2 linked regions of the Cohaesibacter gelatinilyticus genome follow. Each later gene encodes a partner of the first gene's protein in a complex. Links are inferred from orthologs where the notes say so. Each region holds a gene or a part of one and is shown on either strand. Other genes may lie near its edges.

Region 1 (15,496 bases):
GGAAGACGGAGCCAAGTTCGATCTGGCGGTTGTGCTGACTCGCGTCACTTTTCCCTATCTGCTCTGCATGTCCCTCATCGCCTTTCTTTCGGGTGTCCTGAATTCTCTGGGTAAGTTTGCAGCTGCCGCCTTTGCACCGGTCCTGCTCAATATCGTTCTGATCTCGACATTGGTGCTGATTTTACTGAATGGGGCAGGCAAAAGTGATCTGGCTGGCCATTATCTGGCTTGGGGTGTTTTTGTTGCGGGCTTTGTTCAGTTGGCATCCCTGGTTCTGGCGATCAGGAAAGCAGGCTTCCCAATCTCCTTGAAACGTCCACGCCATACTGGCAACACCAAAAAATTGATCAAGCTTGGCATTCCCGGCATCATTGCGGGTGGTGTTACCCAGCTTAATATCACCATCGGTACGATTATTGCCTCCTTTCAGGCGGGTGCGGTCTCGTACCTCTATTATGCAGACCGCATCTATCAATTGCCGCTTGGTGTGGTTGGCATCGCCATTGGCGTGGTTCTTCTGCCAGATCTCACCAGAAAGGTAAGAGCAGGGAATGAGGATGCCGTTATTGGCTCTCAAAACCGGGCCATGGAATTTGCCATGTTTCTGACGCTTCCTGCGTCCATCGCTCTGGCGGTTATCCCGGCACCGATCATTCAGGTTCTGTTTGAGCGCGGTAAATTCAGCGCAGATGATACACAACTCACGGCAATGGCGCTGGCTGCCTTCGCTTTCGGTCTTCCGGCTTTCGTACTCAACAAGGTCCTTTCACCGGGTTTCTTTGCCCGTCATGACACCAAAACGCCAATGAAATTCGCTGCTATCGCCATGGTGGTCAATGTTGTCGGGTCGCTCATCCTCTTTCCATTCATCCAGCATGTCGGTATTGCGATTGCTACCACAGCGGCGGGTTGGGTGAATGTGATTCTCTTGGCCGTTAGCCTGCAACGACGCGGGCATTTCGTCGCAGATGCATTGCTGATTCGTCGACTGACCCTGTTCCTTTTGGCTTCCCTCATCATGGGGGCAGGGGTCTATGCACTACAGCAACAAATGCTTGGTTGGCTGCAAAGCTCGAACCTTTTGAATCAGGCGCTTGCTTTGGCTGCTCTGGTAATCGCGGGCATAGGGCTGTTTCTTGTTGCGACATTGGGCACTGGAGCCATCCACCTATCAGAGTTGAAGGCACGTCTTCGCCGTCGTTCGGCTTGATCTTCCGCTAATATTCTTTGGGCATTTACCCCAATAGCAACAAAGGCCTTGCAACCTTATCGTCCTTGACCGATAACCACCTCTGTTTTTGTTGAGCCTACGGGGCTCTCCCTCCCCCCCTTGCGCGTCCAACCGCTTGGGCAACATGAAGAGGATATGATCATGGCCGCTTTTGAGCCACGCGTCTTTTCCGGCATTCAGCCATCTGGCAACCTGCATCTTGGCAACTATCTTGGCGCCATCACCAAATTCGTTGATCTGCAAGAAAGCTACAATTGCGTCTTCTGTGTCGTGGACATGCATGCCATCACCGTTTGGCAAGATCCTGCAGGTCTGGAACAGCGTACACGTGAAGTAACCGCAGGCTTCTTGGCAGCTGGTATCGATCCGACCAAACATATCGTCTTCAACCAGAGCCAGGTGCCGGTTCATGCCGAGCTTGGCTGGATCTTCAACTGTGTTGCCCGTATGGGATGGTTGAATCGCATGACCCAGTTCAAGGATAAGGCTGGCAAGAACCGTGAGAATGTCTCCACTGGTCTGTTTGTCTACCCGAACCTGATGTCTGCCGATATTCTGGCTTATAAAGCGACCCATGTGCCGGTTGGTGAAGATCAGAAACAGCATCTGGAACTGGCACGCGACACGGCTCAGAAATTCAACATCGATTTTGCCGATCGTATTGCCGATCTTGGCTATGGCGTAGACAATTTAAACCGCGATGCGACGACAGATCCGGAGAAAGTTTTCTTCCCTCAGCCAGAGCCTCTGATCGGTGGCCCGGCTCCACGTGTTATGTCCTTGCGTGATGGTTCCAAGAAGATGTCTTCGTCTGATGCCTCCGATAAGGCCCGTATCAATCTGACCGATGATGCCGAAACCATTGCACTGAAAATTCGCAAGGCCAAAACCGACGCTGAAGCGCTGCCAAGTGAAGTGGAGGGTCTGGAAGGTCGCCCGGAAGCTGCCAATCTGGTCGGCATTTACGCCGCTTTGTCTGGTAAGGAAAAAGCACAGATTCTAGGTGAGTTTGGTGGCTCTGAATTCTCCAAATTCAAGCCTGCACTTGTTGAATTGTCTCTGGACAAGCTCTCTCCAATCACGGACGAGATGCGTCGTCTGATGGATGACAAGAGCCATATCGACAAGATCCTCTGTGAGGGTGCAGAAAAAGCTTCAGCGATTGCCGAGCCAGTTCTGGATCAAGTCAAGGATATCGTTGGCTTCATCCGCAAGGCATAACACTCTTTAGGTACTGTGTTTGACTTTGCCTGAACAAAGAAATTGATAGCCCCTCCTGGATGCTCATGGAAGAAATGAGCATCCAGGAGGGGTGTTGTTTTTCTGGGAGCATCATGGAGCTCATGTCTTGCTCCGAACGTGTGTTCGTGGCAGGCTGACGCCATGGTTACAAAACGCAAAAGTCACGAAGCTGGCCATCGTCGCAAGTTTTTGGTTGTTATTGATGACACATCCGAATGCGACAGAGCGGTCATTTACGCTGCCCGCCGTGCTGCGAGCACCGGTGGAGCCCTTACAATGCTGATGGTGATTGAGCCCGGCCAGTTCCAACATTGGCTGGGGGTTGAGGAAATCATGAAGGCCGAGGCACGCGAAGCAGCAGAAGAAGTTCTGGCGCGCTTTGATGAACGGGTACGCGCAGTTGCGCAGATTTCACCGGAAAGTGTCATTCGTGACGGAATGGTAGCTGAACAGATCAGTGACTTGATCAATGAAGACGAAGATATCGCTATTCTGGTTCTGGCGGCAGCGACCGGCTCTGGCGACGGGCCGGGGCCTCTGGTATCCTCTATTGCAAACCATGCAAATGGGGCATTCCACATTCCGGTGACAATCGTACCCGGGGATCTGTCAGATGAGGATATTGAAGCTCTGGCGTAACTCTTTGAAAAAAAAGAAATAGCCAGTTGCGAGACGTTCGCGCTTGAAGTTTCCGTCAAAAAGCGTATCTCTCTAGTGAGACTGATAGATTTTGCGCACCGTCCCGCACGACCATAGGGATGTTGATTGCGCCATGGCCGAACCATATGAAGGAACAGACATGTTTATTCAAACCGAAGCAACACCCAATCCGGCTACCTTGAAATTTCTGCCAGGCAAGGTTGTTTTGGAAGATGGCACCCATGATTTCCGCTCCATGCAGGAAGCCGAAGTCTCTCCATTGGCACAAAAGCTTTTCTCGATTGAAGGCGTAGAAGGCGTTTTCTTCGGCTTTGACTTTGTGTCCATCACCAAAGGTGAAGCTGAATGGCAGCATATCAAACCTGCTATTCTTGGTGCCATCATGGAACATTTCATGTCTGGCGCACCCATCATGAAGATCGAAGAGATAACCAACGGTGGCGGCGAAGATTACGACGAAGCTGACGCTGATACCGTTGCTACCATCAAGGAATTGCTGGAAACCCGCGTTCGTCCTGCTGTTGCGCAGGATGGCGGCGATATCACGTTCCACGGCTTCCGCGATGGTGTTGTCTATTTGCAGATGCGTGGTGCTTGCGCCGGTTGTCCGTCATCCACCGCGACCCTGAAACATGGCATCGAAAACCTGTTGCGCCACTTCCTGCCGGATGTACAGGAAGTGCGTGCCGTTTAAGCACATCGATTGATATTGTAGAAATTTCAAAAGGGCTGTATGCAAACATCATACAGCCCTTTTGCATGGGGAAACTACGAAACCATCAGGATCGCCATCATGACCTCAGATCAGCAGCCCGGGCGTCAGATTTGTCTGGCAATCGATACGGCTCTCAATGCCTGTTCGCTGGCTTTGGCAATCTGCCCCGAAGAAGGTACAGAGCCGGTTCTGATCGAGAAGTCCATCTTGATGGATCGCGGCCATGCAGAAGCTCTGATGACACAGCTGGAAGCATTGATGCAGGAAGCTGAAGTTGACTATTCCGATCTGACTTGCCTTGCGGTGACAGTTGGCCCGGGAAGCTTTACAGGCCTTCGTGTTGGGCTGGCAACAGCGCGTGCCTTTGCCTTGGCACTCAAGATCCCGTTGGTCGGCCTGTCCACATTGCAGGCATTGGAAGTGACAGCCAGAGAGTTAGGTCAAGACGGGGTGATATGTGCAGCGATCGACGCCCGTCGCGGGCAGATCTATTGCCAGATTTTCGGATTGGATCATGAGAGCAAGCCAAAAGCCGCCAGCCTTGAAGAGGTGATGCAGGACCTGTCTTCAATGAAAGATGTGTCTTTGATTGGCAGTGCCTCGGAGCTGATTCGCCAAGTGCAGGATGAACCGCAAAACAATGAGGCAGGGGAGCCATCACTCCTTCCACAAGTGCCCGATATGGCGGTTGTTGCGAAATGGGCGCTAAAACAGCCAAAAACTGATATCAGTCCATCTCCACTTTACTTGCGGGCACCAGATGCAAAACCCCAAGTCGGGAAGGCCATTGCAAGGGCCTGATCTTTGTTTCACACTCATTGTGGGATGAAGACATAAACAAGACTGTGGGAGCATTTGGGTGATCTTCCCGATCAAAAATACCTCGTCGATTGCGCCGGCGATGCTGGAAGACGTGCCGGTTCTATCCGATATTCACAAAAAATCTTTCGCCCGTGCCTGGACCGATAGTGAGTTCCAGTCCTTTCTGGGTGATGATGGCATCGATTGTCTGGTTCTGCGGCGTTCAAACTTGCGGATAAAAGACAAGATTATTGGCTTTGTGCTGGTTCGCACAGTTCTGGACGAAGCGGAAATCCTGACCATTGCTGTGGATCCTGTCCAGCGAAAAACGGGAGCGGGAGAGCTGTTGATGCGTGAAGTTATGCGAAAGCTCTATGCAGATCGGATGGCCAAGCTGTTTCTGGAGGTGGACGAGGGCAACCAACCTGCGCTATTGCTCTACCAAAAGCTCGGGTTTGAAAAAGTCGGTGAGCGGAAGGGCTATTATACGAGTGGCAAAGATAGTGCCGCTACGGCCCTCATCATGCAAGTCGAGCTGGATGGCTAGAGCGCGAAGGAAACAGGATTGGAAAAGCATCCTGATCTGCAGAGGCAGCAAAGGGCAACAATGTGATGACCATCATCAAGAAGACCGCCATCGAGGATTTGTGTGTCAATGCCGGTATGAGAATGACCGAGCAACGGCGTGTGATTGCCCGCGTCCTGGACGCTGCAGAAGATCATCCAGATGTGGAAGAATTGTATAACCGGGCATCGAGTATTGATAGTGGCATTTCCATTTCTACCGTCTATCGCACGGTCAAATTGTTTGAAGACGCTGGCATTATCGAGCGGCATGAATTCCGAGATGGTCGTGCGCGCTATGAGACCATTTCCGATGAGCATCATGATCATCTGATCGATTTGCGTTCTGGCAAAGTGATCGAATTTCGCGATGAGGAAATCGAGCGTTTGCAGACTGAAGTTGCTCGTCGTCTTGGTTTCAAATTGGTGGATCATCGTTTGGAGCTGTACGGGGTTCCACTTGAGGATTCAAAGGATTAGTGAGCCAGTTTTTCCCTTGGGAGCAAGGCCATGCGTCAAGTAACGATTCCAGATACTGCGACCATCCGGGCCACGCTGGCAAGCGGCTTTCTGATTGGAATTACCCTGATCGGTTTGCCCCTGCAGGCGCTTTCCGTTACAGCAAAATTGCCAACAGCACGCTGGATTCCGGTCATTTATCATCGTTTGGCTTGCTTTGGTTTTGGTGTCAGGGTCAGAACCAAAGGGCGTTTGGCGATTGACAAAGGCTCGGTTCTGATTACGGCAAATCATGTATCCTGGCTTGATATTGTGGTTTTGGGACAAAGTCGCCCGCTTTCCTTCATTGCCAAATCAGAAGTGGCGAATTGGCCAATCTTTGGATGGTTTGCCAAATTGCAACGCTCCATATTTGTCAACCGAACCCGCCGATCCGAGACGGGAAAGGTTGCCAAGGCGATTGCCGAGCGTTTGGCCCAAGGCGATGCCATGGTTCTGTTTCCGGAAGGGACTTCCTCAGACGGTAATCGGGTTCTGCCTTTCCGCTCAGCGCTTATTGGAGCAGCGAGCGCAGCAATGTCCACTGCATCTGAAGCCAACCAAAACGAGACTTCTACCACGTCTGCTCCATCGGTTTGGATACAACCGGTGTCCATTGCCTATACCGCAGTTCAGGGTCTGCCAATGGGGCGTCAGCATCGCCCACTCGCGGCCTGGTATGGTGATATGGAATTGATGCCTCATCTTTGGGCCATACTGAAAGAGGGCGCATTGGATGTTACGATAAGCTATGGCGAGCCAATCCCGATGGATGATAGCGTGAATCGCAAGCAGATTGCGCAAATGGCTGAAAATGAAGTAAGAGCGATGACCCGTGCTGCACTTTTCGAGAGACGGATTGCCAAACAATAGCATCGAGGCAAGATGACGGAATTTGCGCTTTGCAAATTCGCGGAAAATGCGCTAAAGCTCCCCGCCATTCAGCTGTTTGTGGCAATATGGGTCATGAACAGCATGTTGCGCGGTACGAACCGCACTTTCAGACCAGATTTTCCGGGCGTGACCAGATATGACCGATCCTAAAGACAAAAAGGTCTTTGTGAAGACCTATGGCTGCCAGATGAATGTCTATGATTCCGATCGTATGGCCGATGCTTTGGCGACCAAGGGATATAAGCCGACCGAACAAATGGAAGAGGCTGATCTGGTCATTCTCAATACCTGCCATATTCGCGAGAAAGCAGCGGAAAAGGTCTATTCCGAGCTGGGACGTATCCGCAAATTGCGCGACGCCAAACGGGATGGCGGCAAGGGCGACATGAAGATTGGTGTTGCCGGCTGCGTGGCTCAGGCTGAAGGCGAGGAAATCATGCGCCGTGCGCCTGTCGTTGATATGGTTTTTGGCCCGCAATCTTATCATCGCCTGCCAGATCTGCTGGACCGGGCCGATAATGGTGACCGTGTGGTGGAAACCGATTTTCCGGTCGAAGACAAATTTGCCAATCTGCCCAAGGCCAAGAAGGAAGTGACACGCAAACGCGGTGTCAGTTCATTCCTGACGGTACAAGAGGGTTGTGACAAATTCTGTACCTTCTGCGTGGTGCCATACACTCGTGGTGCAGAGGCATCCCGCCCGGTTGCGCAGATTGTTGCCGAGGCCGAGCGCCTGGCCGAAGCAGGTGTGCGCGAAGTCACGTTGTTGGGGCAGAATGTCAATGGCTATCATGGGGAAGGCCCGGACGGCAAAGCCTGGGGCTTGGGGCGCCTTTTATTCCGTCTGGCAGAGATCAATGGTCTGGATCGCTTGCGCTACACCACCTCGCACCCGCGCGATATGGATGAGGAATTGTTGGTAGCACATCGCGATCTCGACAGCCTGATGCCGTATCTGCATTTGCCGGTCCAGGCTGGATCCAACAAGATCCTCAAAGCCATGAACCGTCAGCATACTTACGACGATTATGTGCGTTTGATTGACGTGATCCGCGACGTGCGCCCGGATATCGCCTTGTCCGGCGATTTCATTGTTGGTTTCCCCGGCGAAACCGAAGAGGATTTCGAAGACACCATGCGCATTGTGCGCGAAGTGACTTATGCGTCTGCTTATAGCTTCAAATATTCTCCACGCCCGGGTACACCTGCTGCTGATATGAAAGAACAGGTGGAAGCAACAATTGCATCCGAGCGTCTCTATCGCTTGCAAGAGCTTCTGAATCAGCAACAGCGCGATTTTAACGCCTCAAAGGTTGGAACGACAATGAGCCTGCTCCTGGAGCGCAAGGGGCGTGATGAGGGACAGCTGGTCGGTAAATCTCCTTGGCTACAAGCTGTGCATGTTCAAGCTTCCGAAGAATTGATTGGTGAAATTGTCACAGTTCACATCGATAATATTGGAACCAACAGTTTGTTTGGGACAATGATAGAAGATCGAACTACAATAGGCACTCCTCTCCATAACCAAGCGGAAGGGTTAAGCATTTGAGCGATCACAATCGCGAAATGACCCCAAAAGGGACCAAAGGCAAAAAGAGCCAAACTTCGAACAAGCAGCCAGCCAAGCAGCAGGCACGCAAGCAACATCGCGCCTCAAAGGCGCTCAGCGCCGCATCTGACATGGGCCATATTGTCCTGTCTTATGATGACAATCGTCTGGCTAGCAACCTTTTCGGCCAATATGATCAGCATCTTGCCCGCATTGAGCAAAAGCTCGGGATTGAAGCCATCGCCCGCGGCAACAAGGTCACAATCAAAGGCCCCGCCGATTTATGTGATCAGGCCAAATATGCTCTCGACAGTCTCTATCACCGTCTGGAAACAGGTGAAGAAATTGAACAGGCCGATGTGGATGGTGCCATCCGCATGGCTCAAGCAGCAGATGAACAATTGGTTCTCCCACAAATGATGCCAGAAGATGCGCAAGGCAAGGGCAAACTGAATTTTGCCCAGATTGCGACCCGTAAGAAAAAACTGATTGCCCGCACAGCCACGCAGGATGCCTATATCCGTGCGATGGATCGCGCAGATCTGGTCTTTGGCACCGGTCCGGCCGGTACCGGCAAGACCTATTTGGCCGTTGCCTATGCTGCATCCTTGCTTGAACGTGGTGTCGTGGACCGGATCATCCTTTCCCGTCCGGCAGTGGAAGCAGGCGAGCGGCTTGGTTTCCTTCCGGGTGATATGAAGGAAAAGGTCGATCCTTACCTCCGTCCCCTTTATGACGCGCTTTATGATATGATGCCGCCAGACAAGGTGGAACGTGAGTTGGAAGCAAAGGTCATCGAGATTGCGCCCCTTGCCTTCATGCGTGGCCGAACGCTCTCCAATGCCGTGGTTATCCTGGACGAAGCCCAGAATACAACTTCCATGCAGATGAAGATGTTTCTGACCCGCCTTGGTGAAAATTCCAAAATGATCATCACAGGTGACCCAAGCCAGATCGACTTGCCCTCTGGCGAGCAATCTGGTCTGGTGCAGGCGATGGATATTCTCTCTGACATCCCATCCATTGTGCGGGTTCAATTCACCGCTGAAGATGTGGTGCGGCATGAATTGGTCATGCGTATCGTCAATGCCTATGATGATGAGGCACGTCGTAAGGTACGTATTCGCCGGGCTTTGGAAGAAAGGGCATTGACCGATCTGGATGAGAGTGCAGGCAAGGATCAGTCGGACGAGGCGGCGCAATGAGCCTTGCTCCCCTGGAAACTCCTCTCGAAAAAGACAGCCTGATTGAAGCGGATAATTGGAATCGGATTGAAAATCTGGAGCTTTTGATCAGTCGTGCAATTGATACGGCCCATGCATATGCCGAGCAAGTCGAGAAAATCGAAATTCGGCAAGGCTCGGAAGTATCTCTGGTTTTCAGTGACAATGAGACTGTAAGAGAGCTCAATGCCGCTCATCGAGGCAAGGACCAGCCAACAAATGTGCTATCTTTTCCCATAGATGAAGAAGCAGATCCCCTGGGGCCTCTTCTGGGTGATATTGTTTTCGCCTATGAGACGGTTGAGCGTGAGGCAGAAGAGCTGGCTATTGAATTTTCAGCCCATCTTACCCATTTGTGTGTTCATGGTTTTTTGCATCTTTTAGGCTACGATCACATTGAATGGGATGAGGCGGAGAAGATGGAAGCTGTGGAAATTGCCATTCTCGCCCAATTGGGAATAGATAATCCCTATGCAGGCTCAGATCCGCTTCCGATGCCTGATTAGATTTTTTTAGACGTAATATGAGGAAAGCTGGCTGATTGCCAGCATGACATACGATAATGAACGATCCCGATAGTCCTGACCCTTTGGACCCCAGCCCGATCGAGCCGGGTAGTGAACGCCAGCAAGACAAGAATGAGGGCTGGTTTCAGCGCCTCATCAACGGTTTGACCGCCCGGCTGAACACAAAATCTCTGCGTACCCAGATGGAAGGCGCATTGGCCGATGACGAAGGGGGAGATGAGACTTTCTCCGCCGATGAAAAAGTCATGTTGCGCAATATTCTGGCGCTACGTGAATTACGGGTTGATGATGTCATGATCCCCCGTGCCGATATCGATGCGGTCGAAGATGACATTTCATTGGGCGCTTTGCTGGCTATTTATCAGGAAGTCGGACATTCCCGCCTTCCGGTCTATCGTGAAACGTTGGATGATCCTGTGGGCATGGTTCACATCAAGGATGTCGTTGGTCTGATGACATCAGAAGGATGCGTTTCCACCGACGGAGATCTGTTGGATTGTGCTGATGAAAATGAACCGATTGATCGGCAAGCCGAAGATCAGAATGGTTCCGAAAAGGTTTATCATCCGTTGCTGTCTGGCAGCAATCATCCCAAAACCATGAGCAACATTGATCTTCAGCGCCCTTTGAGTGAGCTTGGTGTCATCCGTGAGATTCTGTTTGTGCCACCATCCATGCCTGCAACCGATCTGATGGCAACCATGCGTGCTGCACGCACCCAGATGGCACTTGTTATTGACGAATACGGTGGAACTGATGGCCTGATCTCACTGGAAGATGTGGTGGAAACGGTTGTTGGTGATATTGAAGACGAACATGATGATGAAGAGCAATTGGTTGTGGCGCCAGCAGGGCCAAATCTGTTCATCGCCGATGCCAAGGCGGATCTCGAAGAAGTCTCCAATGCAATTGGTGTAACACTCGCCACCAGTGAAGAATCGGATGATGTTGATACGTTGGGTGGTTTGATTTTTACCCATATTGGTCGAATTCCGGTGCGTGGCGAGTTGATTGCCATCTCCGATAATCTCGAAGCAGAGGTTATGGATGCGGATCCTCGCCGCATTCGGCGTGTAAAAATTCGTATCAAACCTACAAAAAAAGGCTCAAAACGCCTTGGCCAATTGAATGCTGCCAATCTGGAAGTGAGCAATTCCGGCTCCGAGGATAAAGATCCAGGGCAAGAGGAACCCGATGCAAAGCGTGCTTGACCTGTAACCCGAATGCTGAGTCTTATGACTTCCACAAGACTTGTTCTGATTCGCTGGGATCTCCATGGCTTCCATAAGGCATCTCTATTCTTCGCTTGTCCTGCTTGATGGCTGGAAGCGCTATTGTCTGGCTTTTCTCCTTGGAGTCATAGCCAGTTTTGCGCAGCCGCCTTATGGTTGGTTTGGTCTTCTGTGGTTTTGTTTACCCATTTTGGTCGCCCTGTTGGACTCTGCGTCTCTTGGGCATAATGGCCGCGCTGTTGCAAAGCGTATGTTTGCCACTGGGTGGATGTTTGCGTTTGGCTTCTTTCTGCTCACTTTTTATTGGCTCGGAGCTGCGTTTCTGGTGGAAGCAGAAAAATTTGCTTGGGCAATGCCTCTTGCAATTCTGGTTCTGCCAGCGGGGTTGGCAATTTTCTGGGCCGCGGCAATGGCAGCTCTCGCTCTGGTCTGGTCGGACCATTGGACGCGAGTGATATGGTTTGCACTATCATTGAGCATCATGGAATGGATCCGGGGGTTTGTTTTCACTGGGCTTCCATGGGGCGGGTTTGGCTTCTCTCTGGCAAGTAACGATCTAACCATGCAAGCCTTGTCCCTTACTGGGCCGGATCTTCTAACCTTGTGGGCATTGCTTCTCTTCACGCTGCCGGTCATCTGGATTGCTCAAGAGCATGTTAGCCGAAAAGCGCTGGGTTATACGGTTTTGATATCTGCGATTCTCGCAGTACAGATTCTGTATGGCTTTATGCGTCTGCAGAATGAAGGTTCAAAACCCTTGCAGTCTGAGGGACAGATTCTCAGGTTGGTTCAACCCAACATTCCTCAATCCGAAAAATGGAAGTTGGAAAATCGCTCCTGGATCTTTAACCGGTTGGTTGCGATGACCAGCCAAACCAGCGAACAAGCTCCAGCAGACGAAGTGGATCTTGTTATTTGGCCGGAATCCGCCATTCCCTTCTATTTGATGGAGCAACCCGCTGCCTTGGCAGCGATTGCACAAGCCTTACCCGGGCAAAGTCAGTTGATGACCGGTGCTCTTCGTAGGGAACAGAGCACCAAAGGTGAAGAGAATGTTTTCAATTCCATCTATTGGTTGGGTGCGGACGGAGCTGTGCGTGGGGCATATGATAAAACCCATCTGGTTCCATTTGGTGAATATCTTCCGATGCAATCGGTACTGGAGGCAATCGGGTTGGAACAATTGACCCGTTTGAAGGGAGGCTTTACGCCAGGGCGTAACCGTAATCTCCTCGGAACAGATAAGTTCGGATCTGTTCTTCCGCTGATTTGTTATGAGATTGCCTTTGCAGGTGAAGTAGCCAGCTATGTGGCACGACCGGACTGGATCTTGACGGTGACCAACGATGCCTGGTTTGGCCCGTCCATTGGCCCTTATCAGCATTTGTTCATGGCACGTATGCGAGCGGTGGAATTGGGTTTGCCTGTCGTTCGGGTTGCCAATACCGGTATTTCTGCAATCATTGATTTCAAAGGACAAGTGATCGCGCAAATTCCATTGGAACAAACCGGTATTCTTCAAATGAAATTGCCTGATGATAGAGCGAAGACATTATTTTCCATCGTAGGAAATGGTCTTTTTAGTGCAATTTGGCTTTTTTTACTCATAATTCTAATTTTTTTGCGCAGAAAAGTCTGAGCCACATGCTCTCAAGAATTGACAGAACATAAGCTCACACGGCAATATTGTTATAGACCTGTCCCCGAAGGCTCAAAATAAGACACATACCGAGCCTTGAGGTTGAAACAAGAGGTTGCGGAGCCTCTTTTAAACAAACAAGTTGGCAAAATGACTGTCGCCAAGAGCAGATTGCCACAAACAATGAGAGCCAAAATGGCCAGTAAAAAAGCACCAAACCCCATCGATATTCATGTGGGAAGCCGTGTCCGGCTGCGTCGCATGATGTTGTCTATGAGCCAAGAAAAGCTGGGTGAACATCTCGGGATCACCTTCCAGCAAATTCAGAAATATGAAAAAGGAACCAACAGAATTGGCGCCAGCCGCTTGCAACATATTGCGACCGTTCTGGAAGTGCCGGTTTCTTTCTTCTTTGAAGATGCCCCGGGGTCCCCGCAAGAAGCATCAGCAACGGGTGAGTCCAAATCTGAGAATTTTGTGATCGACTTCCTGTCTTCATCAGAAGGATTGCAACTCAATCGGGCCTTCGTTCAGATCAAGGATGCCAAGGTCCGTCGCAAGGTAGTGGATCTTGTGCGTGCTTTGGCAGGTGATGGCGAAGAAGGCTGATTTTTTCACATCAACTATCTTGACGTTTCCTTGGATTTCGTCTTTTTAGCACTTAATTAAGCCAGGAGGTTTAAGAGACCTCTTGGCTTTTTATTCATTCATGCCCGTTTGAAAGTGATCTCCTCAATGGCTCGTAAAGAATTTCTCTTCACCAGTGAATCCGTCTCGGAAGGTCATCCAGATAAAATCTGTGACAGGATATCGGATGCAATTGTCGACAAATTTTTGGAGCAGGATCCCTATTCGCGCATTGCGGTAGAGACCATGGCGACCACCAATCAGGTAACTTTGGCTGGTGAAGTGCGTGGCCCATCCAGCATCAATGCCGAGGTGATGAGCGAAACGGCTCGCCGGGTGATCAAGGATATCGGCTACGAACAGGATGGCTTCCACTGGAAGAATGCCAATATCGACGTTCATGTGCACGAACAATCTGCCGATATCGCCCAGGGCGTAGATGAAGCAGAAGGCAAGGATGAAGGAGCGGGTGATCAGGGAATCATGTTTGGCTATGCGGTCAACGAAACCCCTGAATTGATGCCAGCCCCTATTTTCTATGCACATAAAATCCTTCGTGATCTGGCCGAAGCCCGCCATTCCGGCGCCGAGCCGGCTTTGGGCCCGGATGCAAAAAGCCAATTGACCCTTCGCTATGTCGAAGGAAAGCCGGTAGAAGTCAGCTCTCTGGTTCTTTCAACCCAGCACTTGGATGAAAATCTTTCATCTGATGATATTCGTCAGATCGTGGCACCTTATATCGAAAAAGCGCTTCCCGAGGGCTGGCTGACGGATCAGACCGTCTGGCATGTCAATCCAACTGGCAAGTTCGTGATTGGTGGCCCTGACGGAGATGCCGGCCTGACTGGTCGTAAAATTATCGTGGATACCTATGGCGGGGCAGCCCCTCATGGTGGTGGCGCATTCTCAGGGAAGGATCCAACCAAGGTTGATCGTTCAGCTGCTTATGCCGCTCGCTATCTCGCCAAGAATGTTGTCGCAGCCGGTCTTGCTGATCGTTGCTCCATCCAGCTTTCCTATGCGATTGGTGTCTCCGAGCCATTGTCGCTTTATGTTGATAGCTATGGCACCGGCAAGGTGCGGGATTCCCAGCTAGAAAAAGCACTTTGGAACTGCATGAGCCTGACACCACGTGGCATTCGCACCCATTTGCAGCTCAATCGTCCGATCTATGAGCGCACCGCTGCCTATGGCCACTTTGGTCGCCAACCGAATGAAGACGGTGGTTTCTCTTGGGAGAGAACTGATCTGGTAGACAAAATCATCGCAGAACTGGCTTAGTCAACCAATAAGGCTTTGATTCCGCACTTTGCGGATGCGAAAGACTTGACCTTTTGCGTTTCTATTTTTATGGCGTATTCTGAAAACACAGAATACGCCATATATGTATTCTGCCGACTCTAAGGCTTATATAGCCTGTACAAATGATATCATTGGGAAATGTCTGATATGTCCGACCAGTTGCTTGGAACAGCTGCTGAACAAAATGATGTGCCAGCTTGTGAGAGTGTGAAGGAGGAGAAAAAGTCTTCTTTTTTCGGACGCAGAAAAGGCAAACCCCTTAGCCCGCGTCAACAGGCGTTGCTGGATGAGCGATTGCCGAGCCTCTTGCTTGACCCCAACATGCCGATGAATGACATCAAGAGCCTGTTTGATGAAACCAAGCAGGCAATCTGGATGGAAATCGGCTTTGGTGGGGCAGAACATATGAGTTATCAGGCCATACAGAATCCACAAGTTGGGCTGATCGGTTGCGAGCCGTTTGTCAATGGCGTGAGTAAGGCTATTGATCAGATTGCAGCTCATGATATCGCGAATATTCGCCTCTATAATGAGGATGCGGCTCATATTCTGGATTGGCTGCCAGTAGGCTCGATCGATAAGCTATTCCTGCTTTATCCTGATCCTTGGCATAAAAAGCGACACTGGAAGCGCAGATTTGTATCTCATCACAATCTTGAGCGCATCATTCGCGTGCTAAAGCCTGGTGGTATTTTCCGCTTCGCCTCTGATATTGCCGATTATGTTGACTGGACATTGGAGCATATTAAAAAGCACCCGCAATTCAAAGAGCTGGGTGCCACCTCGGAGCAA
Region 2 (15,575 bases), 130 kb from region 1 along the record:
AAACGGGATGTGGAATGGCGTTGGCAACCTTACTAGCAAGGCTCGCTTTTTCCTCTTCGGTACTTGCTGGTACCGACAGGCGGATCAGGAACGTACGCGCATCAATCTCACCCGGTTCAGGTGGATGACCGCGGCCATTGGCCGGATGGCAACGCAAGCAAGAGCGTGCATTGAAAAGCGGCCCCAAACCATCTGACGCCTTGGTCGACGCGGGAGATGAGACCCAGAGTTTTTTGAAAATGGAGAAGCCAAGCTGGAACCATTGCCGATCTTCGCGGCTCAATGGTTTGTTGGCTTGGGAATAAGCTTTGGCAGCAGGCTCGGCACTACCAGTCGCTTTGCCAGCACTCAGAGCCTCGAACGGCTCGGATTTATCGAAAGAGGTTGGCCCTTTCAGAATTGCTTCAACCTTGGCCAGATCAGCGTCTGACAAATCATCACGTCCAGAAGACGCAGATACGGGAGCAACAACAGAAAGGTTCGAGAAAGCGACCAGCGAAAGAAACGCAGCGCCAGACATCAAACGTGGGATGCGTTTGATGAGACACAATGAGGGTGCCATGTCTTGGTCCTGAAGATAGAACAGCTTGCAGAAATCTCGGCCCATCCCGAATTTACCCCTGCAAGTGAAAAGGTTTCTCATCCAACCGCCCCGGTCCGAAAACAATCCGTTCGATACCACCTTCACAGATCATTTTTCAACGATGGATGAACCAAAGAAAGACGGGCTGGAAAATCCAGCCCGTCTCATCAATCTTATTCAAAAACAGCTTTTGGATTGTCCAGGCTGTCAGAGCCTTCCAGCTCGATTTTACCCAGATCCAGCTTAGCAATGACACGCTCGATGGATTTGGTCTGGTCAACGAGGCTATCGATTGCGGCCTGAACCACAGCGTTACCTTCTTTGTTACCTTCACCAATCATCTGGTCATAAGCTTCAACTTTCTCAGCACGCTCAACCATTGCAGAGAATGCCTTGTCGGAAGCCATCAGCTTGCCGGACAGTTCTTTGGACAGGCCAGCATCAGAAGCAGCTACCAGGTCTTTCAGGCTTGCACCTTCAACCATGGAACCATCAACACGCTTGTAGGAACCGTTATAGACATTGAGGATGCCTTTCACGTCATAATAGTGAGAATTATGCGTGTTGTCGGAGAAGCAATCATGCTCTTCTTCTGGATCGTTCAGCAGCAGGCCAAGCTTCATACGCTCACCAGCCAGCTCGCCATAGGACAGGGAGCCCATACCGGTCAGCATACGGGTCAGACCACCTTGGTCACCCTGAGCCATCAGGTCTTTGCGAGCTTCACCACCTTCGGTCCATGCCTTGGTGATGCCTTCCAGATCGGAAATCATCAACTTGGATGCAGCCATCAGGTAATCGATACGACGATCGCAGTTACCGCCGGTGCAGTTTTTGGTGTCGAAATCAGACGCTGGACGGGAACCTGCACCTTTGCCAGTACCATTTACATCCTGACCCCAGAGCAAGAACTCGATAGCATGGTAACCGGTCGCAACGTTTGCTTCATTCTCAGCAGCTTCGTGCAGCTTTTCACCCAGCAGCGCAGGAGTGATTTTGGCAGCATCAACTTTTTCACCATTGATGGTGAGCTCGGTATTGGCGATCACGTTGGCGGTGAACAGAGCATTTTCGTCTGACTCGGTGCCATAATAGTTTTTGTCGGTATAATCAATCAGACCTTCATCGAGAGGCCATGCGTTTACTTTGCCTTCGAAGTCATCAACGATCGGGTTACCGAAACGATAAACTTCGCTCTGCTGATAAGGAACACGAGCAGCCAGCCAAGCAGCTTTGGCTTTGGTCAGATTCTCTTCGGTTGGAGCTGCAACAAAAGCTTCCAGTGCCTTGTCCAGGGCTTTCGCTGTGGTCAGAGAATCGTCGTAAGTTGCCTGTGCGATATCAGCATAGGTTTTCAAAACATCTTTGGCTTCCACAGCAAATGCGGAAGCACTCAACATCAATGCTGGCACAAAAGCTGCCAGAGCAAGGGTCTTTTTCATGTCTCTCTTGTCCTCATGAAACAAAAAATCAGGGCCAATCACGATCTGCCGGATCTTTCCGCCAGCAGTTTCATCATAAATTCCTAGTCATCGGATAGCGGGCGATGTGCGTCAGATGTGGTCTCATCTTTTTCGGGAGCCAAGCTCACCTCTTTATTGGGACCAAAAAACCTGGGTTCGTAAAAACAAAGCCCAACCATCTTCTCAAACGCGCCGTAAAAATCGCTCATCTCTCCTCCAATCCATCAGGGTTCAAGGCCCTGCGCTCAAAGGTTTCTGAATATATTTCTCATATTTTATTACTGAGAGTGATTTGCAATGTCAATAAAAATACCTGCAAAATCAATAGTTTGGAATTATTCTAATTTCATGAGTTTAAAAAGCAGGATTAAAAATAAAATATGAATAGTATCAGCAACTTAATTCCGTCAGAAAAAACACGTACAAATCAATCAGCTCTGGAAATCAAGTGGAAAACAAAAAAGGGGCTGAAATCATTCAACCCCTTTTCCTGCCCAAAACACCCAAAACCATCATCTTCATTGCAAGATTAACGATCTGCGGATAACTGCTCCAGCGAACTTTGCAAACAAGACAAGGCGAAATCCATCTGGTCTTTGGTAACAATTAGTGGCGGCGTCCAGGTCAGAATATTGCCCATGGTGATCTTGAAGGACAGCCCCTGCGAGAGACAGCGATAGAAGATTTCTTCCGCAAGGTCATTGGCTGGTTTCTTGCTGACACGATCCTCGACCAACTCAACCCCGATCAGCAATCCACGCCCGCGCACATCCCCTATCACATCAAAGCGCTCTTTCAACTCTGCTAAGCGTTCAAGGCAATAATCACCCATCAAAGCAGCATTCTCTACCAAACCTTCTTCTTCAATGATCTGCAAGGTCGTCAACGCCGCCCGACTGGTAACCGGGTTTTTCTCATGAGTATAATGACCAATTGCAAAGGACTCACACACATCCAACTCTGAGCGCACCAGACAGGCGGCAATTGGCAGGATCCCTCCTCCTAAGGCTTTGCCCATGACCAGAATATCCGGCTCCACCTCATCATGATCGCAAGCAAACATGCGCCCGGTTTTGCCAAGACCCGTCGGGATCTCATCGAAGATCAGCAAAGCCCCATAATCATTGCACGCTTGCCGTACGGCCTTCCAGAACCCCGTGGGCGGGATATAAGGGGCAGCACGGGCAGGCTCGGCAATGACAGCTGCCACATCTCCTTCCCGTTCCAGTACATAACGCACCATATTGGCACAGGCGAGACCACAGCGCTCCAGATCATCATCGCTTTCAATATTCAAATGGCCATAGGGGCAACGATAACAGCCAAAAGGAGCAACATGCTCTGTGCCCGGTAGCAAAGGTCCCGCAATATGGGAGCGAAATAGCGCTTCACCGCCAACACTGGCCGCACCAAAACCAGCACCATGAAAGGAATCCCAAAAGGAAATGGTCTTGAACCGCCCCGTAGCCGCCCTAGCTACTTTCAGCGCAATCTCATTGGCATCGGACCCGCCAGTCGTGAAGAGCAGTTTTCCAAGGCCTGAGGGAGAAATATTCACCAGCTCTTCCGCCAACTCAGCCGCAACATCACAAGCATAGCGACGCGGAGCGAAGGGTAACTGATCCATTTGTTCGGAAATGGCAGCTTTCAGGCGGGGATGCCCGTATCCGATATGATGCACATTATTGCCATGAAAATCGAGAAAACGCCGCCCTTGCTTATCTTGAATATAGGCACCTTCTGCTTTCTCGATTGCATTCATGCAAGGGGTCGAAACCGACTGCCGCATAAAATATCGAGTATCCTTGGCCACCAGCGCCTGCGTAGGCGCATGGGTCATGGAAGCATCCCACAAAGTTCGGTGATAAGATTGATTGGATTCCCCTTCTCCCAGGGTAATTCGATGGCCCATGATGCGATCCCAAGTGTTCAAAGTTGAGCGGATCCTGCCGAATACAAATCAAGACCCAAATGATACATGGCAAAACAGGGTTACTGGTCCTGCACCCCGTTTCCATTAAATTCTCATAGTACCGATTTAAAAGTCTCTAGATGAAACTTTTAGGCTGCATGTCACGCCCTCTTCCCCTCCCAAACCACCCGATATTACCCTTGTGGGTGGTTTGGGAGGGGAAGAGGGCCTAGCCTAGGACTTTCAAATCAGGCTCATAGAGAAAACACATGATACTTTTATGACTATAGGAAAAAACTATAGTTTAGGGAAGCGTTCCATATTTTTTATGAGGATGGAAGCTCAACACAATATATGAATTATTGAGTTCCCTCATCTTGCCATTGCCAGGGAACAACATATTGTCCAAGCAGCTGGGATATCTGTTCTCGTTCCTCTTCTCCAGCGATGGAAAGACAAGCAATCAGGCCACGCTTCTTGTCTTCGACCACTTTCATGACGCGGCTTTGCAGTCCAGCCTCATCCAACGCCTCATCATAAATGCGAGTGATTGCCAATTTACGCAAATCAGGTTTGAATATCTTGCCAACAGCCGTTTTGGGAAGCTCAGGCAGGATTTCAATATATTTTGGTACCGCAGCCCGCTCATGGATGTGGCGTTTGCAATAAGAGCGCAGCTCATCCATATCAACGCTCGCCCCTGCAACCAGCTCCACATAGGCGCAAGGCAATTCACCAGAATGTCTATCCGGCTGACCAATTGCACCGACAAAAGCCACAGCCTCATGCCCTGCCAACGCCTCTTCGATCTCGGCAGGGTCGATATTATGGCCTCCGCGGATGATCAGATCCTTGGCACGACCCGTGATCCAGATATAACCATCAGCATCAATGCGACCCAGATCTCCGGTTCGCAAATACCGATCATGATGAAAGAGATTATGGTTCTTGTCGGACTCGGTATAAGTAGACCCGGCAAAGACACCAGGATTATCAATACAGATCTCACCCACTTCATCAACACCACACTCTACCGGGCCATCAGGGGTATGATTGAGAATTTTTACGCTGGTATAAGGAAAGGGCAAACCGACCGAGCCGATTTTTTTCTCCCCATGGATTGGATTACAGGCCACCAAACAAGTTGCCTCGGTCAAACCATAGCCCTCGATAATGCCAACACCTGTCGCCTGCTCGAACCGGCGATAAAGCTCAACTGGCAGCGGAGCAGAGCCGGAAAAGGCAGTTTGAACACTGGAGACATCCGCATCAACCGGACGCTGCATCAATGCTGACAAGGCGGTCGGAACAGTGATGATGAAGCTCACCTGCCAGCGCTCGATCAATTTCCAGAAATTATCAAACACTCCCTCCCCGCGATATCCCTGAGGAGTGGGGAAAATACCATGGGCCCCAGAGGCAATCATCGACATCACAATCACATGACATGCAAAGACGTGAAACAAGGGCAAGGGGCACATGAGATTATCCTGCTCGGTAAAAAGCAGTGTATGCCCAATCCAGCCATTATAGATCATACCTGAATATTTATGCTGGGCCACCTTTGGCATACCAGTCGTTCCACCGGTATGAAAATAGGCTGCCACCCGATCACCCTCACTATCTTCGAAGGTCAAGCGATCCGAGGGCTGACTGGCCAATGCCTTGTTGAAATCCAGCAGATCCACATGGTTGCGTTTGGATTCGGGATTTTTCGGGCGGATCAATGGCACAATGAACTTCTTGATCCCGGTCAGATAGCCCAACAGATCCACTTCCAGAACCGTACGCACATTTGGAGCATGCTTGACCGCCTCTGCAACTTTTTGCGCAACATCAGTCTTTGGAAAGGGCTTCATGGTCACGACAACCTTGGCATTGGTCTCGCGCAGGATCGCTCCGATCTGCTCTGCTTCCAGCAAAGGATTGATCGGATTGGCAATCCCGGCCACCGTGCCGCCAATCAGGGTCACTGCGGTCTCCAGACAATTGGGCAACACATAAGCAACCACATCCTCTTCTCCCACACCAAGCGAGCGAAAGAGATTGGCAGCTTGCGTCACCTTTCCATGAAACTCGGACCAACTAAGCGTTTGTGAAGGATCATCAGCACCGGAAAAAAGCTGATAGGAAAAGGCAGGTCGCTCACCAAACCTGAATGCTGTCCTCGACAGAAATTCATACATGGTTCGCGCAACTTCACGCTCCTCCCATGGCATTTCATTCTGAACAGTCAGGACATCATCAAGCGTGGCAAAGTGAACCATATCATTTCCTCCTCCGCTGCCATTGATTGTTTTTGTTCAGGTGATCAAGCCAGCAACGGATTATCTAACCCCAAAGGATAGAAGGCAGATTCCCAACGAGCAAGAGCGAAGGGCAGATTTCTTACCCGCAGCGCGAGCAACCCGAAAGAAACTACGAATACTTTTCCAAGGAATGACTTTTCACGACGATCAACCCAACTTCACGCCGTCGGCAATCTGACATATCTGCGATGTCTCATTACCCACTATTAAATACACGATCGTCCGGTATCAAAGTCCAAGACAACAAAGACAAAGATAAAGCTCATCATTCAAGCAGATTGCAGTGATGCAGAATGCTTTGGGATTGTCCTTGAAAAAACCTCTCATTCCGACCGAAAGCCATTCGCCAAGAAAGCATCTCAAACCAGATAATTGAGTTAAATTTATTTTAAAATATATAAAAATTATTGTTTTACGATAATTATAGCCATATAAATCACTCAATATATAACATCAGGAGACAGAAATGCCTTTTTCGCTTTCCCGGTTTTTATGCATGTTAATCGCAGGAATGTCCGTGGCTGGCTGTAGCCATATGCCGGTTACAAGCATGATCAAATTATCTCGTATGGATATTTTGGAAACAAATCCTGCTGCAATCCGCATTGCGGTACGCACACCCAACCATATGCGCGTCATGCCTGACAGCGCATTGATCATAATGGCAGGCATCATAAACTCGAAACAAAAAGGTGGTTCGACACAGCCTGAAATAAGTGAAACTTTCGTTCTGAAAAAATCGCCGGAACATACGCTCCCACCCGAATTGGCAAAAGAACAAAAAGCCGATACCCTAATCGAAATCTTCCGTCTCCCACCCGAGGCAATCCTCCGATGGGCAAGATTCCGCAACAATTTCAAGATGCTGGAATCCCAGCACGGCGATGACATGGAAGGATCCATGTCTATAACTGCGGCAAGCTGCAACTTGGGTACCAGCTCAGATAAAACTGACACCAAAAAGAAATCCTATCTGGTGACAATTTATCTGAAACCATCCAGTCAGGAAGATTTTTTCCCATTTCTACGAGATGTGGATCTGAAAAAAGAAGCAGATCTGGAACCGCTCACGAAAAACCTTACCGCCTGTCCATCTCAAGAATGAAAAAACCAGAGATCCAGGCTCTGGACCCATCAATTAAGCGAATTCTGCGAGAACAGTTTTTGCCATTGGCAAGGAGGAAAATAACAGAGAAGGTGAGAACAGAAACCTCGAACCAAGCCAAACACTTTGGGTGGGTGGGTAGCAAAGCGCAAAGAAAGATGGTGCCGCTGATAGGACTTGAACCTACGACCCACGCATTACGAATGCGTTGCTCTACCAACTGAGCTACAGCGGCTCACCAAACTGGGTCTGGAAAGACCCTTAAGATTGCAGAAATGACTGTGAAAACCCTCTGCAATGGCGCTTCTCTTAAACCATTTGCTTGGCCAGATGCAAGAGGGGAAATCAGGATCTGTGCATGCTTGGCAGCAAGTAATCGAAAACCCGGAAAAATCCGGGTTCTCATTCATCAATAAAAGCTCAATTCACTCTGTCAGAAGAGACGAAACCGCTTCTCGGGGGTGTTGGGAACCTCTTTCTTCTTCGGCCCTGGGTCGTCAGGTGCGTGAGGCATGGCGAATTCAACTTCCTTCTGATCTTCATCGTCAGAAATATCCTTCTCTTCACTGCTCTCCTCAGCCTCACCAGAATCCTTACCATCATCCTCGTCATCAGATGCATCAACAACAATTGGTTCTTTATCAGCATCCTCTGAGACAGGCTCGTCAGCCTCGACCTCAGGCTCAACTTCCTTGCCTTCTGGTGCCAGAACCTCAACCTTGTCATCCACAACTGTCGCTACAGCTTCGTCGTCTTTTGTTTCAGACACCTCACTAGGCGCCAAAAGAACAACCTCTTCCTCATCGGAGGTCGCCTCGGCATTGTCCGCATCAATCAATGGACGATCATAATTTGCCAATTCCTGAACTGGAACTTTCCACTCAAAGGCATCAAGCTTGCCTGTTACAGGTGAGGTCGGTTTCCAGCTCTCGCTCACCTGACCATCGGCAGTCCAGGCAGGATCACGATGAGCACTCACTGCGCGGGCAAGCCACTCACGAACCCGACCAAAGTCACCTTCCTGACCCTCTTCCAACTGTGCCATCAACATGCAGATGCGGGGGGTCAGATGCTCTTCCGCCAATGGCTCAAGGATAGCACGAGCATCAATCCATTCACGCGCTTCAAGGCTGGCTTTAGCCAGAGCAAGTTTGGATTCCAGATCATCTGGCATCAGACCGGTCAGGCTACGCACATATTTCAAGCGATCAAGTGCGGTGCCATCAGATTTGATATCAGCATAAGCAATCGCAAGATCCGGATGCGGAGCTTGCTTCCAGGCCGCTTCAACAATCTTGCCAGCTTTGCGCTGCTCACCAAGACTTTTGAGGACCTTGGAAGACAGAATTGCCGCGGCAGTCAGGCCTGGAGCCAGTTTGGTGGCTTCAAGCAGCAATGGGCGCATGTCCTGATCAGATCCACCAGACTGCTCCACTTCTTGCGCCTGAGCAGTCAAAATGACGGCACGCTTGCGACGGAACTCATCTTTGGTGATCTGTTTGGCAGATTGATTCTGCGACAAGGTGACCAAAGCAGCCGACCAATCGCCTGCGGCAGTTTGCATGTCAAACAACGCAGCCCCTGCCCAATTGGCAGACTTGCCACCCTCCATTGCAGAGCGCGCCATTTCCATGGCCTCTTCACCATCGCCACGGCGCTGCGCTTCAATGAATAGGCCACGACGACCAAGTGCACGGGTATCATCATGATCCAGCATGGATTCAAAGCTTTGACGCGCTTTGGTCACATTGCCTGCCAATTGCGCGGTTTGGGCTTCCAGCATCAAGGTCATGGGTTCCTGACCAATCAGCTTGCGCGCCTTTGCCGCCTGCTTTTGCGCCAATGCCAAGTCACCCACACCAACAGCAATCATACCGGTGGAGAGCGCTTTATAACCTTTGTCACGACGACGAGAAGAAAAGAACCCGCCAACCATCTTTGGTGATAGCCAAATGGTGCGAATGGTAATCCAGATCGCAATAGCAACCACCAACGAGGTAAAAAATGCCACAACGCCAGTCAGAAATGTCACTTCAACGCGATAATCCAGCCAATCGACGGTCACAACGCCAGGACGATCTGCAAGCCAAGCCCCACCAAATGCAATGACCAGCAACAGCGCGATGAAAATCAGTGTCTTAATCATAACTCATAGTCCCCAACTTACTGCGCTGCATCTTTGCTAAATTCGGCTCGGATCTGATCCATGGATCCATCAACTGCCAGACGGGCCTGAACCCCTTCATACCAGCTCTTGCCTGCTTCCTTGGCAGCATCTGGCAAGCTGTCCCATTCCGTGGAAATCTCACCAAGACGTCCTTCAGAGACGCGAACTTCGATACGGGCCAATTTATCAGTCAGGCTTTCACCCTCACGCTCGCCGATCGGGCGAATGCGCACCAGATTTTGAGCATTGAGCATAATCTTGTCGACGAGACTTGTTGCGCCAGCTTCTTCTGCTGCTTTCAACAATTTACCAGACAGGGTTCTGAACTCACCCGCCAATGCCTGAGCAGTCGGCGCGCCGGCTTCTGCGTAGCTTTGAAGTGTTTTCACCGCTTCATTGTCTGCTGCAACTTCAGCAAAAGTGCTGAGCGCCGCTGCAAAGCTCTGACCCGACGCCACTGCATTGTTCAAACCGGCAAGTGCGATGGTTCTGGCAGAAGACTGCATCTTCTCAGACAGATTGTTGTCTTCAAGTGAGGTCAGTCGCTCGCCAAGTGCCTTGGCTTCTTCACCCATGCTGTTTCGCATATTGGTGAGATCAGTCACGACATTGTCGATCCGACGATCAGCCGAAGCAAGAACGGTATCCTTGGCCTCTGTCAGACGGGTATCGACAGAACCTGCAAATTCACTTGCCTGTTTCTCAAGATCGGCCAGTTTGCCTTCAGCAGCAGCTATCTGATCAGACAAAGCAGCAAATCCATCGACACGAGAAGCCAGCGCAGTCAAATCTGTTGCCAAAGCACCAAGACGATCCTGCAATGGTGTCAGATCAACCGCCGCAACATTGGTGTTCTCTGAGACACTCTGACCATTGCCCACTGTGTCACCAGATTTCTGATTATCAGCGACAACCGGAGCACCATTGCCAACGTCGGTACCAGGAGCTTCAGAAGTGGCGAGATTGGCAAATTGCGATGATAACTCAGCCAACTTACCTTCAGCTTCGCTCAGACGGCCTTCAAGACCGGAGACATCAACTTCAGGTGCGCTGCCTTGCTCCGATACTTTGCCCTGAAGCTCGGCCAAAGCAGATTTCAAAGCGTCCAACTGCTCGGTTTGAGCAGTTTGTTCAGCAGAAGCCGCATTATCCTGCGGTAGGGAAATAAGGCCTTGTTGCAAACCACCATAACCAAGGCCAAGCGCAACAACGCCACCGAGCAAACCAGCGATCAGGCCACCACCCATACCGCCTTTTTTGGCTTCAACCGGTGTGGGAGCCACTGCTGGAGAAACAGGAGTGCTTTCAACGGCCTCGGATGCGGGCTCTTGCTTGATTTCCTCTGGTGCATCATCGCTATCAGCAGCCACTTGTTCATCAGAGGCTACCAAACTTTCGTCTTCAGGCTTGGCTTCATCAACATCGGAAGATGCTTCAGCTTCAACACCCTCTTGAGACTTCTCGTCGCCTAGCTCGGACTTGGCTTCCTCTTCAGCCACCAGCTCGGAAATTTCCTCAGCTTCCAGATCAATCACCGGGCCAGTTTCTGCTTCAGCCTTGATATTGTCGTCAGCCTTTGGCTCCGTACCTTTACCTTTGTCATCAGATTTACGAGCTGTCATGTCGTTCCTCAATTCCCACCAGCATGGGCAGGGTTCTCTCTCGCATCTCGCGAATTTCTCGCATAACGAGCAGATCCCGCCACCATAACCTAGTCAAAGCTTACCTCTTCACCGCTTCTAGCGATATTATCTTAAATAGTTATGGTCATTTTGCGCACAAACAAGCAGTGATGCTTCATTTGGCATTTCAGCCACAACCAAAGGATAACCTCTAGCCTCCAAAGGCGCGGCAACAGCCCTTGATAAGCAATAATAGCGAAGATTTGCCGCATATTGCGTCAAATTATCCCGATCTATCAGATCCAAAAAAATCTGGGTACTTCTTGCAGAATAGAGCAACACGCCATCAATGAACCCTTCCTGAACAGCCTCGCGAATCACTGAAGAAAAGTGCGCAACCGGACGAGTTTCATAAATGGACTGCAAATGACAGGAAAAGCCACGATCAGCCAGATCCTGATCCAGCTGTCCAGTACGGTGAACACCACTTAAATAAAGAAATGGTCCAGCCTTGGGATCAGAAGCATCAGAGATGACATCAGCAAGTCCGGTAATCTGACCCTGAATATGGATCAGATTTTCAAAGCCGAGAGAACGTGCAAGTTCTGCTGTCTTGCGACCAACGCAAAAAAGAGCCAACCCCTTCAAAGGGGCCAGCTCTTCATCACTTAACATACGAAGTCCATTGCGAGAGGTCACGATCAATCCTTGCCAGCGCTCATTTGGAACGGTGCCGCAAACCCGCTCTACCTCCATGACGGGGGCAGAAAGTCCGCTCATTCCCTTCGCTTCCAACGCTTTCAGGGTTTGGTCCTGATCCTCTATTGGTCGGGTGACCAACAAACGCATGACGTCTCCTTGTCTTTTCGATGCAAATCCAACCAGTTAGATAGGATCAAACGGACAGGATGGCATCAAAAAAGGCTTGTCCAGCCTTGGTGCGGATCTCATTGGCAGCTGCAAGACCAATCTCGGCAGCATCAGATACGGATCCGCTCTTTTCGATCGTGTGATATTCAGTGCCATCTGGCAACAGAACCAAACCGGTAAAGCTCAACTGATCGCCGTCCAGTTTCGCCAGACCAGCAATTGGAGTACGGCAAGATCCGTCCAATGCACCAAGGAACGCACGCTCACACAGAAGAGCACTTTCGGTCTCGGCATGATGAATTGCAGCAAGCATGGAGCGCGTTTCCTCATCGCCAACGCGACTTTCTATACAAATTGCACCCTGACCGACAGCCGGAAGGAAATCTTCCACTTCAATGGCAGAGGTAATCACTTGCGCTTCGCCCAAACGACGCAGGCCAGCGCAAGCCAAAAGCGTGGCATCGGCAACGCCTTTTTCCAGTTTTTCAAGACGGGTCTGAACATTGCCGCGATAGGTGATCACTTCCAGATCTGGACGCAGCTTTTTCACCATGGCCTGACGCCTTAGGGAAGATGTTCCAACAACGGCACCTTCCGGCATTTCTGCCAAGGTTTTATATTTATTCGAAATGAAAGCATCGCGCACATCTTCGCGGGGAAGGAAGGTCGAGATTTCCAGACCATCTGGCAGAACCGTCGGCATATCCTTGGAAGAATGAACCGCCAGATCAATCCGGCCATCCAGCAGTGCTTCTTCGATTTCTTTGGTGAACAGACCTTTGCCACCTACCTCGGAGAGAGGACGATCCAAAATCATATCGCCGGTGGTCTTGATCACCACAATCTCGAACTGATCTTCGCTCATGCCATGAGCATCCATCAGTCGCTGACGTGTTTCATAAGCCTGCGCCAAAGCCAGTTTACTGCCGCGTGTACCGATTTTTACGAATTTTGAGGGCATAAAGCATGGTCCCTGAATTTATGGTCAGCCCGGGTCTGCAATGGCAAAAACAGGGCGATCTGTGTAAAAGTCCGTAATCGTTATACAGCGAATTGGACCCGGCTCTTTGAAATTGATCAATTGCCGGCGACATGTGGCAATAAAATACTGCCAATTATCCCACAATTGCTCTAAAAGCATCACTTAACGGTCCGTACGCACAAACCACAAGTGAAAACTTTGTCAGATGGCACCATATCGAGACCGATAAATAAATAATACCAACGGAGGGAAACAATGACACATAGGATGCTTATCAATGGCTTGCTGACAAGGCAGCTTTCGACGGACAATGCCGGGGCATTTTCCTAGAAAGATAACGATGTTCAGCAAATCATTGATAAGCACCAAAGGCCGATTTTCCAAGCTTTGTGGACAGCGTCCCTGCTGCCTTATGGTCAACCAGACCATGGCGGCATCAGCTCCTCACCACAAAAATCGGAAAGCCCGGTCATATGAGTTATTCTTTCCCTACGTTGGTATCAGGAGCTGGGACGCCGCCCCATGATCATACTTGGCATTGAAACAAGCTGTGATGAAACAGCGGCTGCTGTCGTCAAACGCACTCAGGATGGACAAGGGGAAATCCTCTCCAATGTGGTGCTGAGCCAGATTGAAGATCACGCCATCTTCGGTGGTGTTGTCCCAGAGATCGCTGCGCGTGCTCACGTCGACGCATTGGATGGCATCATCAAGCAAGCCATGGATGAAGCAGATCTGACTTTTACTGATCTTGATGGCGTTGCGGCTACGTCCGGCCCTGGACTGATCGGCGGCGTATTGATTGGTTTGATGAGTGCCAAAGCCATTGCTGCCGCACACAAACTGCCGCTCCTTGCCATCAATCATCTCGAAGGCCATGCCCTCACCGCACGGCTAACCAATCATGCCCCATTTCCTCATCTCTTGCTGTTGGTATCCGGTGGCCATAGCCAGATTCTACTGGTCAAGGGCGTGGGAGACTATGAGCGCTGGGGCACCACAATTGATGATGCCCTTGGCGAGGCATTTGATAAAACTGCAAAGCTTTTGGGCCTTCCCTATCCCGGCGGACCGCAGGTGGAATTGGCTGCCAAGAAAGGCGATGCCAAACGCTTTGCTTTACCCCGCTCCATGAAGGGTCGGGAGGGATACGATTTTTCCTTTTCGGGTCTGAAAAGTGCTGTGCGCCGCGAAGCTGAAAAAACTGCTCCTCTGAGTGATCAGGATGTGGCAGATCTTTGCGCATCTTTCCAGGCGGCCATTTGCGATATTCTTGATGATCGCATCTCCAAGGCGTTGACAACCTTCAAGGAACGCTTCCCGGACATTGAAACACCGCAATTGGTGGTCGCTGGGGGCGTTGCTGCCAACAAAGCTATTAGAGCCACATTGGATGGCGTGCTTGCCAAGCGTGATGCACAAATGATCGCTCCACCGATCAATCTTTGTACCGATAATGGTGCCATGATCGCCTGGGCGGGTGCCGAACGCCTTGCCCTTGGCATGAGCGATCCGCTGGATAGCCCTGCCCAGCCGCGCTGGCCATTGGATCCCAATGCAGGACATAAGATCGGCTCTGGCCGAAAAGGAGCCAAAGCATGACAACTCCCTTTCAACGCATCTCCGTTCTGGGTGCCGGAGCCTGGGGAACCGCTTTGGCCCTCAACGCAGCGCGTGCCGGACGTGATGTCATTCTTTGGGGCCGCGATCACGAAGCCTTGGGCAAAATTGCCAGCGAGCGGCAATTGCCCAAATATCTACCCGATATCACCTTCGATCAACCACTGGAAGTCACGACCGACCTTACAGAAGCAGCCGATGTTGATTGCATTCTGATGGTCACCCCAGCGCAGACAACAGCCAAAATCGCCGAAGACATCAGCTTCTTTGTGCGCAAGGGCACACCGGTTATTCTCGCCGCCAAAGGCTTGGAAAAGAATACCCAGCGCATGATGAGTGAGGTGCTGAAAGACTATCTTCCTCAATCCCGCGCCGCCATCCTCTCCGGTCCATCCTTTGCTGCTGATGTGGCGCGTGGCCTACCCACTGCGGTAACAATCGCAGCGGAGACAGATCTGTTGGCCGAGCAACTCTGCGCCAGCCTGTCCAATGGTGCTTTTCGTCCCTATGCAAGCTCAGATCTGATCGGTGTGCAAATGGGTGGTGCTTTGAAGAATGTTCTCGCCATCGCTTGCGGCATCGTTCAGGGCAAGCAACTTGGCGCAAGTGCCCATGCCGCACTGATGACCCGAGGTTTTGCAGAAATACAGCGTCTTGCCGGCAAACTCGGCGCCCGTCCAGAAACCCTGATGGGACTTTCCGGTTTCGGCGACGTGACACTATCTTGCTCCTCTGCCCAGAGCCGTAACTTCTCGTTTGGTTTTGCCCTTGGCGAAGGAAAAAGTCTGGCAGATCTGTTTGGCCCCAATGCCAAACTCTCAGAAGGTGCTTACACTGCCGGTGTTGCCGTGGAACTGGCCAGCCAGCACGGCATTGAAATGCCGATCGCGCAGGCTGTTGCCAATGTTCTGGACCAATCCATCACCATTGATGAAGCGGTCG

The links.
Region 2: the proteins of tsaB (region 1) and tsaD are in contact, whole or in part, in a solved structure (PDB 4WQ4), measured with the Escherichia coli proteins. The link is inferred for Cohaesibacter gelatinilyticus from one-to-one orthologs.

What each region holds. Positions count from the first base shown.
Region 1 is NZ_OBEL01000003.1:286,849-302,344, forward strand. What follows is about bases 2,932-5,787. They hold tsaB (tRNA (adenosine(37)-N6)-threonylcarbamoyltransferase complex dimerization subunit type 1 TsaB), read left to right. Parts: upstream 2,932-3,926; coding sequence 3,927-4,649; downstream 4,650-5,787. Other genes in these bases: CRO57_RS15205 (universal stress protein), read left to right, coding at 2,932-3,112; CRO57_RS15210 (NifU family protein), read left to right, coding at 3,273-3,827; rimI (ribosomal protein S18-alanine N-acetyltransferase), read left to right, coding at 4,708-5,196; CRO57_RS15225 (Fur family transcriptional regulator), read left to right, coding at 5,262-5,693; olsA (lyso-ornithine lipid O-acyltransferase), read left to right, coding at 5,724-5,787. Also shown: murein biosynthesis integral membrane protein MurJ, read left to right, coding at 1-1,210; trpS (tryptophan--tRNA ligase), read left to right, coding at 1,373-2,452; more of CRO57_RS15205, read left to right, coding at 2,615-2,931; more of olsA, read left to right, coding at 5,788-6,584; tRNA (N6-isopentenyl adenosine(37)-C2)-methylthiotransferase MiaB, read left to right, coding at 6,742-8,154; CRO57_RS15240 (PhoH family protein), read left to right, coding at 8,286-9,359; rRNA maturation RNase YbeY, read left to right, coding at 9,356-9,883; CRO57_RS15250 (transporter associated domain-containing protein), read left to right, coding at 9,940-11,115; lnt (apolipoprotein N-acyltransferase), read left to right, coding at 11,180-12,775; CRO57_RS15260 (helix-turn-helix domain-containing protein), read left to right, coding at 12,971-13,384; metK (methionine adenosyltransferase), read left to right, coding at 13,511-14,683; tRNA (guanosine(46)-N7)-methyltransferase TrmB, read left to right, coding at 14,852-15,496. UniProt on the Escherichia coli protein: Required for the formation of a threonylcarbamoyl group on adenosine at position 37 (t(6)A37) in tRNAs that read codons beginning with adenine.
Region 2 is NZ_OBEL01000003.1:150,728-166,302, forward strand. What follows is about bases 12,641-15,575. They hold tsaD (tRNA (adenosine(37)-N6)-threonylcarbamoyltransferase complex transferase subunit TsaD), read left to right. Parts: upstream 12,641-13,535; coding sequence 13,536-14,615; downstream 14,616-15,575. Other genes in these bases: hemC (hydroxymethylbilane synthase), read right to left, coding at 12,641-12,992; CRO57_RS14615 (NAD(P)H-dependent glycerol-3-phosphate dehydrogenase), read left to right, coding at 14,612-15,575. Outside these bases: CRO57_RS14560 (di-heme oxidoreductase family protein), read right to left, coding at 1-562; CRO57_RS14565 (imelysin family protein), read right to left, coding at 757-2,025; pbfA ((R)-1-hydroxy-2-aminoethylphosphonate ammonia-lyase), read right to left, coding at 2,576-3,958; CRO57_RS14575 (acyl-CoA synthetase), read right to left, coding at 4,318-6,225; CRO57_RS14580 (hypothetical protein), read left to right, coding at 6,734-7,372; CRO57_RS14590 (heme biosynthesis protein HemY), read right to left, coding at 7,806-9,518; CRO57_RS14595 (COG4223 family protein), read right to left, coding at 9,536-11,161; CRO57_RS14600 (uroporphyrinogen-III synthase), read right to left, coding at 11,288-12,010; more of hemC, read right to left, coding at 12,057-12,640.